DNA from 4 places in the Paenibacillus sp. VT-400 genome. Region 3 is predicted to be linked to each of the others. Evidence: riboswitches for the same ligand, from Rfam matches in the RefSeq annotation. Region 3 holds a riboswitch; each other region holds the start of a gene.
What was found. A riboswitch is a leader RNA that binds a small molecule or an ion and turns the genes downstream of it on or off. The one in region 3 is predicted to bind thiamine pyrophosphate.
Positions count from the first base shown of each region.

Region 1: another riboswitch for thiamine pyrophosphate. It lies ahead of EL84_RS01125 (ABC transporter substrate-binding protein); the one in region 3 lies ahead of EL84_RS10810 (ABC transporter ATP-binding protein).
Region 2: another riboswitch for thiamine pyrophosphate. It lies ahead of tenA (thiaminase II); the one in region 3 lies ahead of EL84_RS10810 (ABC transporter ATP-binding protein).
Region 4: another riboswitch for thiamine pyrophosphate. It lies ahead of thiC (phosphomethylpyrimidine synthase ThiC); the one in region 3 lies ahead of EL84_RS10810 (ABC transporter ATP-binding protein).

Region 1 covers NZ_LELF01000038.1:229,040-232,202, reverse strand. Annotated here, with positions in the region: gene EL84_RS01125 (ABC transporter substrate-binding protein) at 166-1,206, opposite strand; TPP riboswitch at 1,428-1,540, opposite strand; gene EL84_RS01120 (NAD-dependent epimerase/dehydratase family protein) at 1,686-2,441, opposite strand; gene EL84_RS01115 (VOC family protein) at 2,459-2,845, opposite strand; gene EL84_RS01110 (hypothetical protein) at 3,020-3,163, shown strand, end outside.
Region 2 covers NZ_LELF01000067.1:2,682,809-2,685,971, forward strand. Annotated here, with positions in the region: gene EL84_RS22375 (endo-1,4-beta-xylanase) at 1-735, shown strand, start outside; TPP riboswitch at 941-1,038, shown strand; gene tenA (thiaminase II) at 1,152-1,814, shown strand; gene EL84_RS22385 (spore coat protein) at 2,017-2,313, opposite strand; gene EL84_RS22390 (hypothetical protein) at 2,324-2,524, opposite strand; gene EL84_RS22395 (zinc-dependent alcohol dehydrogenase) at 2,556-3,163, opposite strand, start outside.
Region 3 covers NZ_LELF01000067.1:7,449-10,611, reverse strand. Annotated here, with positions in the region: gene EL84_RS10815 (radical SAM/SPASM domain-containing protein) at 1-700, opposite strand, end outside; TPP riboswitch at 918-1,020, shown strand; gene EL84_RS10810 (ABC transporter ATP-binding protein) at 1,179-1,943, shown strand; gene EL84_RS10805 (ABC transporter permease) at 1,933-2,763, shown strand; gene EL84_RS10800 (ABC transporter substrate-binding protein) at 2,931-3,163, shown strand, end outside.
Region 4 covers NZ_LELF01000062.1:54,615-57,777, reverse strand. Annotated here, with positions in the region: gene thiC (phosphomethylpyrimidine synthase ThiC) at 213-2,027, opposite strand; TPP riboswitch at 2,416-2,529, opposite strand; gene EL84_RS08730 (IclR family transcriptional regulator) at 2,678-3,163, opposite strand, start outside.

The DNA.
Region 1 (3,163 bases), on a different contig from region 3:
CTTCGATGACAGAATAACCTTCCAATCGCTGTTATCCCCAGATTTTTTTGATTCCCTTTCTCTAAAGGGAAAATCCGGTGATAAAGGCGACCGCTTCGCTTTTTCACGTTATTTCTGTCCTCTCCGTCCTCGTGTAAATATTAAGTTCGTTTTATATGAGAAATTTTATTGGGGTAAAAAATCGTTTGTATATGCCTTGCTCACATCGATCTGTTCATCAAGCACTTTTTTGCTAAACATCCAGTCGGTGTAGTTCTGCCAGACTTCCTGTTTTTGTTCTCCCCAGCGCGGGGCGTCATCCGTGTATTTTGGACTAAGCCATTTCTGGCTTGCCAGTACGAGGTCTTTATCCAGATCCGGGACGGCCTTGATCAGAATGTTTGCTGCGTCTTCGGGATGATCAATTGCGTATTGATATCCTTCTGAAGTGGCTTTCAGAAATGCTTTCACCAGCTCAGGGTCGTTTTGGATCGTTTGCTCGTTTGTTACGAGGACAGGCGTGTAATAATCCAGTGCATCTGAATAATCCTTCACATATAACATGTCGATCGGTTCCCCGCGCAGTTCGGCTTCAATCCCCGTCCAGGCGTAGAAAATCCACGCAAAATCAATGTCCCGTTTTACTGCGGTGAAAAAGTCGGCGTCACCCATATTAATGTTTTTCACTTTGGATACATCGGCTCCGTCGCCTTCCATAATGGATTGCATCACGGCTTCTTCGACTGGGGAACCCCAACCGCCATAGGTTTTACCTTCAAAATCTTTCGGTGACTTGATATTCCGATCCGCCGGAGCAGCGAAACCAGATGTATTATGCTGAATAACTGCTGCGATGGAGACCAATGGAACACCCTGTGTGCGGGCTTGAGTTACACTCTCCTGATAACTTACGCCAAACGGTACTTCATTGGAGGCAACCATCGTATCTGCGCCACCGGCACCTGGTTGTACAATCTCCACGTTCAAGCCTTCGGCCTTGTAAAAACCTTGATCTACAGCCGCATATAGGCCGGTATGATTCGTATTCGGTGTCCAGTCGAGCACCACTTTAATATCTTTCAGGGCGGCAGTGTCACCTTTGTTACTGCTTTCCGCATTTGTGTTGCTGTTCTGTTCTGCCGGGGCAGCTTCTTTGCCGCCACATGCGGCTACAGTCACCATAAGCACGCATAAGAGCATCAATCCCATCGTTTTACGCCATTTCATCTGTAATTCTCTCCTTCGATATGTCCGGCCGAGTGGCACGGGGTACTCCTTGGCTTCATATCCAATCATCTTGCATAAATCGACAGATTTATACCAGTTGAGATCTGAATAACGTCACTTTTTTTAGCTCTCTGGCTATATAAAAGAACATTAAAAAAGCGTCCCGTATTCCGGGACGCGTGCAGGCGTTAGAGAGGTGGCGTTCAGCCATAGGGCTGTGCCATTTCGATATACTCCGATTCCTACGCTGGCATGATCCAGATCAGGTCTAAGGGTTAGTATCTTGGTGGGATACACTCTCAGCCGGCCAATTCCGACTCCCCTGGGAAACTATGAAGTTACGGGCATTACTAGGTGTAATTATAGGCCAGCGGGTGGAACGTGTCCAGTCAGGAACTGGATGGGGACACGTATGAACTTATCAAACAGGCCGTTATACATATGTATAACAGCCTGTTTAGATGTGTTATTTTCAATAATTATCGTGGCGAATCATATAAGGCAATCTGGCTGAGTGCAAAAGCATCGGATTTTGGGTCATAGCCTACCTGTTTCTGAGTGGTTTCCAGATTCAATCGTTTAAACCGATTATTCGAGATCCCATGCAGTATGGTGAAGGGCTCCAGATTGGTAGCTGTAATTGCTTTGAACATCAAATCACACAAGTCAGCCGGACTAATATACGCGCTCATATCCCTTGCTTCCAGCGCTGGTCCGTCCGGTTGAAAATCATCATATGCACCTATACGTATTGCTACACTTTGTAAACCTTCGGTATACGCAAAATAGGAAGCGAGCGATTCTCCGAAACATTTGCTAACCCCGTACAAATTCCGTGGGCGTGTTGGCATGTCCGGATAGACTTGAGCATCAATGGGATACCCCTCAATCGTCTGTGCACTGCTCGCCAGAATGACTCTTTGCACACCTTGCTCCTTAGCTGCACGGAATACATTAAATGTACCTTTGATATTGATGTCCAACAACGATTCATAGAATCCGGCATGCGGGGAAGGGTCTCCCGCCAGATGTACTACCACATCCATGCCTTCGCAAGCATGCTGACAGGCTTCAGGGTCTGTCACATCCAGTGTCATGATCTCATGGTCGGTTTCTTGATACGTATGCAGTCTGTCGATATTCAAATCCGTTAGTCGCAGGTGATATGCTTCTGACAAGTGTTGGGACAAGTCCCGGCCAATTTTCCCGGCTGCGCCGGTAATTAAAATGTTCATGAAATCAACTCCAATTCTTAGCGCTGGAAGAACTCAATCCATTCCTTTTCAGGTCCATAGATGAAGAAATAGCGGTAACCGTTAGGCAGTGTAATAATCTCTCCATCAATAAATACGGCTTTGGTGGCTTGGATGCGTTTGTACTCAGAATCAAGATCATCTACATGGATCGCAAAATGGTGTACCGTACCTTCGGAAGGCAGCTTGTCGCTGTAACCTTGAATTAACTCAATCTCAGTCTCATTACTTCCATTGAAGCCAAGGAAGGCGAGCTGAATGACGCCGTTGGTATGGGTTACCCGGTCTTTCAATTCAAGACCAACAATCTCCGTATAGAAACGCAGCGTGGTCTCCAGATCACGCACAGCAATGCCGACGTGGTCAATGCGTTTTTGAAAACTCATAATCCAAATCCTCCTTATACTATGAATCTTTCTACCATTTTAAGGGATATCATAGGGCTGTACTACATGGTTGTCAAATCCGGTTTTAATTTGGAAAAATTATAATTGTTCACAGAATGTTCACTTATGTGGTGGGTTTCCTCATCTCTATAATTACGAAGGTAAACAGAGAGGATGAGAGAATTGCCAACAAGCAAGAAGGAACAAATTATTTTCGGATTAATGATGTGTACAGGAATGGTCTTGGTCATGATGTTCTTCAATCTATGGCACAGTGGGTTACTCGGCAAAATGTCCCCGCTTGAGATACTGCTTCAA
Region 2 (3,163 bases), 2.7 Mb from region 3:
CAAGTCGGATCAGAATATGAAGCCGGCTTGGATATCCGTGTGACTGATGGCGGTTCAAGTGGGACACAACCTTATAATCCACTGTACTGGAATGATCGAACACAATCTCAGGAACAAGATACAAGCAAATACGGCGTGATTCAACTCACCCCTATGCCCAAATCTGCACAAGCTGTGCAAGGGATTGTTCAGATTGATGGGAAGAAAGACGCCCTATGGAATAAGGCTGTACCATTTGAAGTAAAACGGTTGAATGAGACCAAAGGTGCAGAGGCAGTGGCTCGCGCAATGTGGTCAGGTGAGTATCTATACCTGCTGATCGACGTCACTGATCCAAACATCATTACAGACAGCATCAACCCATGGGATCAGGATTCGGTTGAGATTTTCCTGGACGAGAATCACCAGCGCACACCGTATTTTCAATATGATGATGCCCAGTTCAGAATCAGTGCAGACAATGTAGGAACCTTTGCAGGCGGTGCCTCACCCGGACGCCTTGTAAGTGCTGTGAAGAAAACGAATAAAGGATACCTCGTAGAAGCCAGAATTCATTTACAATCATTGACGCCCAAAACAGGAAATGTTCTCGGCTTCGAGCTTCAAATTAACGACAACCAGGGCGGAGGTAAGCAGAGCGTAGCTAAATGGAATGATACGACCAATGAGAGCTGGAGAAACACTTCCCAGTACGGAATACTCACTTTTGTCGGAAAGAACAAACTCGGGCATTAAACAATCGGCAGTAGTTGCAAGAATAGAAACCATCATAACAGTGGCTAAAACTCAACCATTGTTGTGATGGTTTTCATCGTTTACATACGTCACTCAAGCTGATGAGGGCGATACAATCTGCCTTGACTATATTTAACAGCCCTTGATATACTAAATGGATGTTATTTTTTCTTTTATGCGGATAAGAAAGTAATCAACTACATACAACCGTTTGCGAGGGAGCCTTAACCGGCTGAGAGGGTGTTAAACCGACCTTACCTGATTTGGATAATTCCAACGTAGGGATGCAACGATGAAACGCTGTACTTGGGTAGCTCATGCGAACCCCCTTGTTTTAGTGTATTTGTCTGCGAAACATCCTATGGATGTTTCGTTTTTTTGTTTTTAAATACGTACATTATGAATTGGAGGAACACATGTTGACTATTTCAGAGAGACTATATCAGGCAGCACAGCCTGTGTGGAAGGAATGTCTTGAGCATCCCTTTGTTAAAGGAATCGGAGATGGTTCCTTAACGGTTGAACAATTTCGTTATTATTTGCTGCAAGACTACTTGTACCTGTTCGATTATGCCCGTGTATTTGCACTAGGTATCATCAAGTCGCACGACCCGAAATTGATGCAGTTTTTTAGTAAAAACGTAGATAACATCCTAAATGGTGAAATGAAAATTCATCGTTCTTATATGGAGCGATTAGGAATTACAGAGGATCATGTTTTCCAGGTAAAACCTGCACTGAAAAATGCAGCCTATACTAACTATATGCTCTCTGTTTCCCATGCCGGTGGCATAGCAGAAGTACTTGTATCCATTCTGGCCTGCTCATGGAGCTATGCAGAGATTGGTCAAGTCCTTGCCCAAAAGCCAGGCGCAGCTGATCATCCTTTTTACGGAGAGTGGATCACAGGATATGCTTCCTCTGAATACAACAACAACAATCACTCCCTAGTGACGTTAACGGATAAGCTATTAGAAGGCTGTAGCGAGGGAACGTACCAACGGATGGAAGATATTTTCGTGATGTGCAGTCGCTTTGAACTTGATTTTTGGGAGATGTCATGGAGGCTGGAGCCTTAAGTTCACTGTAGTCAATTAAAGTTGAGAGCAGCGTCCATAAAACAGTCTCAGGATGGAAATTAAGTAAAGGAACGCTTGTATAAGCGTGTTTCGTGATGATACCGAAAAAAGGGCGGAGTGTATCCGCCTTTTATTATTGTTGAAATTCTTGACATAGGAACATTTTGTTCTCTGAAGTCTCTGGCTAAAATCAAAAAGGGTGTCAGGACGGAATGTTCATAGCAGTCTGAATGTTTTTCAGATCGAGCTGAATTTGCTCTGCAATATGGTAAGGGTGGTATAAGCCATGCTGCACCATGTAATTTGATATCTTTTCATGAGAGTCTATCGCTTCATCGAGCTGTTTCATCAAAATTTGTTTGATTTCGGGGGTGGCACATTCGGTCACAGCCATGGCGTAGTTTCTGACACTGCTCTTGGCGTTCATCAAAAAATCCATTGCGATTACGTCATCGGTCAACGTATTAAGACCAGTCATATGTTCTAATATTGGGTTCATTTTTTATCTCCTATACAGTCGCTTTAGACAGCACTTCACCGAGCTCCTGAAGTTGCTGTTGTGATAATATCGCATCTTGTTGCAAAATTTGCTTGAGCTCCGGGTCGGTTACCAGAGCTTGCATGGTCTTGGATTTAGTCATACAAACCGTCTTGAACGCAGCTATTTCATGCACCTCGAGCATCTCATGCAAAGCGTAAGTGGAATCCATTCAGATTGTCCTCCCATGTATCTATTCATATTTAAGGCTTTAAGATGACTTTAATGCAATCGTCCGTTTTTGTATCGAACACTTCATAGCCCCGTTTGGCCTCGCTGAGCGGAATGACGTGCGTAACAATGTCGCCAGGGTCCACTTTGCCAGACGTAACCAACTCGTACATGTATGGCATGTAGTGAATGACCGGAGCTTGTCCGGAACGGATATTCACGTTTCGCTGCATGATATCACCGAGCGGGAATCCGTTATAACGTCCGCCGTATACCCCAGTGACTTGAATGGTGCCACCTTTGCGAACAGCCTGAGATGCAATGATAAATGCGCTCATGGTGCCGCCTTGCAGTTTCATACCGCTGGCTAGAAATTCAAGATCGCTCATCTTGCCGTCCATTCCTACCGCATCAATGACAACATCGGCGCCGCCTTTGGTCATTTCCTTGAGAGTGTTCCCAATATTCTTATCCTGTTCGAAGTTTACTATTTCCACATGGTTTGTTCGCTTCGCATGCTTTAAGCGGTAATCGACATAGTCGACGGCTATGACCCGCTTAGCTCCTTTCAGCCAGCAGAACTTCTGGGCCAGGAGTCCGACCGGGCCGCAGCCGAGCACAATGACCGTATCTCCATTTT
Region 3 (3,163 bases):
CCACCGTTCCATCTACAAGCACAGCTGCCTGACCGCGAAGTGCATGGCAAAAGCCTTTACCGTCATCTTCAGGTGCATCCAGACTTGGCCACTGGAACTCATGGTCCTGATTCAGGTATACATTCGGGGCAATTTTGACCCCGCTGCCTGGAACTACTTTTTCCTCAATGCGGAAATCCAGATTGAATTCACGTTCCAATACTTCAAGGGTCTCCCGATTTCGATTCATCTGAGCATTTGTGAAGTTATCCTGTGTCAGATTCCACAACCGAAATGAGATGATGACATTGTGCTTAACGGCCTCGTGTACAAAGGACAAAATATGACGCAGGTATCCGTCACGGTCTGTTGAACCTTCATGCCCATCGAAGCTGTGCAGAGAGAAATTCATCTGCCGCAGCGCTGGTTTGCCAAGCAATTTATGCTGAGTCTTGGGTAACAGTGTACCATTCGTTGTAATGTTCACCTTGAGTCCCTTTTCATGTGCGGAATCGAGCAACAGATCTATTTTGGGATGCAACAAGGGTTCGCCTTTGACATGTAGATAAATATGATTGGTGTGTGGTTTAACTTGATCCAGTATATTGTTGAAGACTTCAGGGTCAATGAATCCTTTGGCACGCTGTGTCTGCGGACAGAAGCTGCATGCCAGATTGCAGATACTCGTGATCTCAATATATACTTTTTTGAACGTTTTCAACTCGGGTCCCCATTCTGCTTCGGAGGGAGAACAATCCCGCCTGCATTTGTGATCCGGCCAATATGCGCCACCACTATTATATCGGGTTAGGGAGCCCAGGTAAATTGTTCAGTTGTTCGGGTCTGACTCCACGCTCATCTCAAGAAATCCATCATGCTGCCTCTTTACAGTTCATGTTCAAGTGATATATGCTGAACACACAACTGCATATCTTGAACTTTTGCACTAGGGGAGCCTTGCGGCTGAGACGAATATGACTATTCGGACCCTTTGAACCTGATCTGGATCATACCAGCGGAGGGAAGTGGAGCGGCCTTTTAGTAAGCGGATTTTTTTCATGTATGTGAAGATAAATTGCGGATTTAACTTACAGACCCACTCATTTCTCCGGAAATGGGTGGGTCTTTTTTGTTCCTTTTGCAGAGTATAGGATGCCGTTGTTATTCCAGCAGTCTGACATCAAGGGGGTGAGGATCAGATGAACAACCATGTAACCATTGAGAACGTTAGCTTCGCTTTTCCTGAAAAAAAGGATTCACCCGTGCTCGCCAATGTGTCGCTTCAGGTCCAACAAGGAGAATTTGTCTCGCTCATTGGCTCCAGCGGGTCAGGTAAAAGCACGCTCTTCAAGCTGCTCGCAGGCTTGCATGAGCCAACCGTTGGCACCATCGATATAGCTGATGTACCGCAAGGACAACGGCTCGGACGAATCGCCTATATGCCGCAGAAAGATCTGCTGTTATCCTGGCGTACCGTCATGGAGAACTGCATGCTGCCTGCCGAGCTTGCACCAGGCCGACAGGACTGGGACAAGTTACGGGCAAACATCCTAGCTGGGTTGGCAAGGTTCGGCCTGTCAGGTTATGAGCAGGCCTACCCGGATGAGTTATCCGGCGGCATGCGGCAGCGGGTGGCATTGCTGCGTACCTTGCTTACAGGCGGGCAGCTCATGTTACTGGATGAACCCTTCGGTGCACTCGACGCCTTAACCAAACGAGAAATGCATCGCTGGTTGTTGGAGCTGTGGGAGGACTTTGGACAAACCGTGCTGTTCATTACACATGACATTGAAGAAGCCCTGCTGTTAAGTGACCGTATCATTCTGTTAACTCCAGGGGGGCAAGGTCAGCAGTTGCGGGAGATGACGGTTCCTTTACCACGCCCAAGGCATTCGGACATGATCTACGAACTGGCTCTCGTGCAGATGAGGCAACAACTGGAGGAACAATTGCATGCAAAATGATAGAGCTGAGGTTAGCGTCTGGACGTGGTGTTCGAAGTGGCTCTCGAAATGGTTTTCCCAATATGGTTTGTTTATTATGCTCATGTTCTTATTACTGGCGATCTGGGAAGTGAGTGTGCGTATGGGTTGGGTGCCCTCCTTCATCATTCCTGCACCCAAGGCCATCATAGGCTCACTGGTTGAACATCGTCGTCTGCTGTTGACCATCCATCTGCCTGCTACCTTTATGGAGGTTATTGTTGGTTTTGGCTTGTCCATAGTGACTGGAATTACGCTGGCAACAGGCATGCATATGAATCGGTCGATTGAAAAGGCCCTATATCCCTTCATTGTAATTAGTCAGACCATCCCGCTGATCGCCTTGTCCCCCGTATTTATCTTGTGGTTTGGTTACACGTTGTGGAGCAAAGTCGCGGTGGTATTTTTAATCGCATTCTTCCCCATTGTGGTCAGTACCTACGATGGACTCCGCCAAGGCGATCCGGAGCAGCGTGAACTACTGCTCACCATGGGCGCCAACAAGTGGGATATTTTTTGCAAACTCCAGGTTCCGCTGGCACTTCCCTCTTTTTTCTCGGGGCTAAAGATGTCTGTGGTGTACTGCGTGGTTGGGGCAACGATTGGCGAATGGCTTGGTGGTAGCAAAGGTCTAGGGTACTTCAGCCGTCGTATGTCCAGCAACATGAACACGGATGCGATGTTTGCCGCCATTTTGCTGTTATCCCTGCTTGGGATCGTTTTGTTTGTACTGATTACCTGGCTGGAGAAACGGTTTAGCATACGGCGTCATCGTCATGGAGGCAAAAGAAAGGTTGGATAATACTTAGACAGAAATTAGATGTAAATACAGTAGTTACAATCTTCAAAACAAAACTTATCTTATGCACAATTTCAGCAACATCTTCAATCAGTTCATTGTCACATTGTCGTTAACATGCTGTTGCCCATTTTCTACAAATCAAAACGATGAAATGAGGAACTTCATTTATGAATAACAAAGGTATATACTCCCTGCTTCCCATCATGCTCATTAGCCTTTTCCTGATCATTAGCGGATGCAGCACCATGAATACTAGCAAAAACAAGCCAACAACAGACTCTGCAACTAATGTACAGCAAACAGATCCGTCTGCAACCGAACCAGCATCAGACACCAAAGATAAACTGTCTATCATGCTCGACTGGTACCCGAATGCAGTACACTCCTTCATCTATGTGGC
Region 4 (3,163 bases), on a different contig from region 3:
TAGCGGACGGCATACTGTTTGTCATTGCAGGTATTCTGTTTCGAATTTGGAGTAAAATGAAGTAAACTATAGTATAGATATCTGTGAAAGACGGCCAATATTTAGTTAAATCCAATAGAGCTAATCTGAAGGATACAAACAAAAAAAACAGTTCATCACTCATTGTATGTGATGAACTGTTTTTTTTGGCTACACTATCAATCTCCACTCACCTACCGCATCCGGTACTCCTCAGCCTTCGCCTGCATCCCGGCAGCTACAGCCTCATTCTCGGACAATCCTTTATCAGCGGCAAAGGCACGAATGTCCTGCGTGATGCGCATGCTACAGAACTTTGGTCCACACATGGAGCAGAAATGAGCTTCTTTGGCTCCTTCTGCTGGCAGCGTCTCATCATGGTAGGACAGCGCACGTTCCGGGTCCAGTGACAGGTTAAACTGGTCACGCCAGCGGAATTCGAAGCGCGCTTTGGACAATGCATCATCGCGGCGCTGGGCACGTGGATGGCCTTTTGCCAGATCGGCGGCATGAGCTGCGATCTTGTAGGCGATAACCCCTTCCCGCACATCATCCTTGTTGGGCAGGCCCAAATGTTCTTTTGGCGTAACATAACAGAGCATGGACGTGCCGAACCAACCAATCATGGCCGCACCAATGGCGGAGGTGATGTGATCGTAACCCGGGGCAATGTCGGTCGTCAGCGGCCCCAACGTATAGAACGGTGCCTCTTTACAGATCTCCATCTGCAAGTCCACATTCTCCTTGATCTTATGCATCGGCACATGCCCAGGACCTTCGATCATCACCTGCACATCGTGCTTCCACGCAATCTGCGTCAGTTCCCCGAGCGTAGCCAGTTCCGCCATCTGAGCCTCGTCATTGGCATCATAGATACTACCTGGACGGAGTCCATCTCCCAGCGAAAACGCTACATCATACCTTTTCATAATCTCACAGATTTCTTCAAAATGGGTGTACAAAAAATTCTCCTGATGATGCGCCAGACACCATGCTGCCATAATGGACCCGCCCCGGGACACAATGCCTGTCATCCGCTTGGCCGTCATGGGGATATAACGCAGCAGTACACCTGCATGAATCGTAAAGTAGTCCACGCCCTGCTCTGCCTGCTCAATGAGTGTGTCACGGTACAACTCCCAGGTCAGCGCTTCCGCTTCGCCATTCACCTTCTCCAGCGCCTGATACAGCGGCACCGTACCAATCGGCACAGGTGAATTACGGATGATCCATTCCCGGGTGGTATGAATGTTTTTTCCTGTGGACAGATCCATCACCGTATCCGATCCCCAGCGTACCGCCCAAGTCATCTTCTCCACCTCTTCCTCGATGGAAGAAGATACAGCAGAGTTGCCAATGTTGGCATTGATCTTCACGTGAAAATGACGACCGATCAACATCGGCTCACTCTCCGGGTGATTGATGTTGGATGGCAGAATGGCCCGTCCACTCGCCAGCTCCTGCCGTACAAATTCCGGTTCCACGCCCTCACGAATGGCGGCAAACTCCATCTCTGCCGTAATGACTCCTTGCCTCGCGTAGTGCATCTGGGTCACACAGCGTCCTGGCTGTGCCCGCAGCGGTTTGCCTCGTAATCCGGGGTACTCTTCAGCGCCAGCTCTCTTCCCTCCGGGCTTCAGTCCGTTATCCTCCGGTTTAACCGTACGACCCTGATAAGCTTCAACATCGCCACGCTCTGTGATCCAGCGGGTGCGCAGGGCTGGCAAACCTGCGCGGATATCCGCATGAAATGCGGGATCGGTCATGGGGCCGCTCGTATCGTAGACACGCAGCGGTTCGTTATGCTCCACCCCTTGGGGAGTATTCGTGTCATGAAGGGCTATCTCACGCTCCGGTACAGCAATGTCCGGCCGTGAGCCCTGAATGTAGACTTTGCGGCTACCGGGAAAGGGCTGAACCCGTCCGGCCGCTCCTGTTTCTTTTTCCACCTGCTGATCGTTATGTCCCTGTTCCGTCGCTTGTTGTCCCGTTTGATTTCCTGTACTCATGTTCGCTTGTCTCCTCCTCAGTGTTCGTCGCTTGTTTGGTTGGTTTCGTCATTAGCTCACTTACGTACCTGTCCCAAATCATGCGCAATGCAGAGAAGAAAGAGCGATCCTACACCAGACCAGGGAAGACACTTTTCATGTACAGTTAACAACAGACGGAGGCTGCCACAGATCTTGGATGATCTATGGTGCATTCTCTATTCATCCAAGCCCACTGTTGCAGGTTATTGAAAAAGAAGCCCATAGAGTCCGCGCTATATCGCCCGTTCCCTGTATATAAAAAAGCCGGTCCCCGAAGGAACCGACTTTTATGTCCATCACCAATAATGCACCTTCATGCAACTCCTTAACGGAGCCCTACAAGGGTCACATCATGTGGTGGTTGTGGTCATATCGCCGATTACTTCCCTACGCTGGTATGATCCAGATCAGGTGCAAAGGGTCCGGAATCTCATGCGATTCCGTCTCAGTCCGGACAATTCGGACTCCCCCAGTAACGTTAACAAGTTGCGGCTTACATAAGCCGCTGTTCATATTCAATGAAGCTGGCCCCGTTGGGCCGTCCATTACAGAGTAGCGCAACCGGAACATAAAAACAACCTTTATATTCCAGAACACCAACCCAATTGGAGAAAAATCTTAACTCAACATCAGGATAACATGAGCCCCATTTGCGTAGCAGCATCCTTCAACACCGGTGCATACTCATGCAATGTCTCCTGCGAGAGTCGACTGACAGGTCCTGAGACCGAGAGCGCAGCTGCAATATTGCCTCTGCGATCCATAATCGGTACAGATACCGCGGCAGCTCCCGGCTCACGTTCCTCGTAACTTGTGGCATATCCGTTATCCCGGATATCTCCCATCTGCGCTAAATACACCGCTGGATCAATAAACACCGGCCATTCCGGCCCGTTCATCAGTTCTTCACGATCCTCGTCCGTGGCAAACGCCATCAGGACTTTGCTGGAAGCCCCCACAGACAGCGGGAGTCTAACACCAACGGGAGCAACTCGGCGGATCGCCTGATCACTTTGCACCGCCTGAATACGAATCCGTTCACTCCCATCACGCAGGTACAGACTCACGGTCTCCCCCAATCGATCTCTCAGTCGCTCCATCGCAGGCAACAGCAG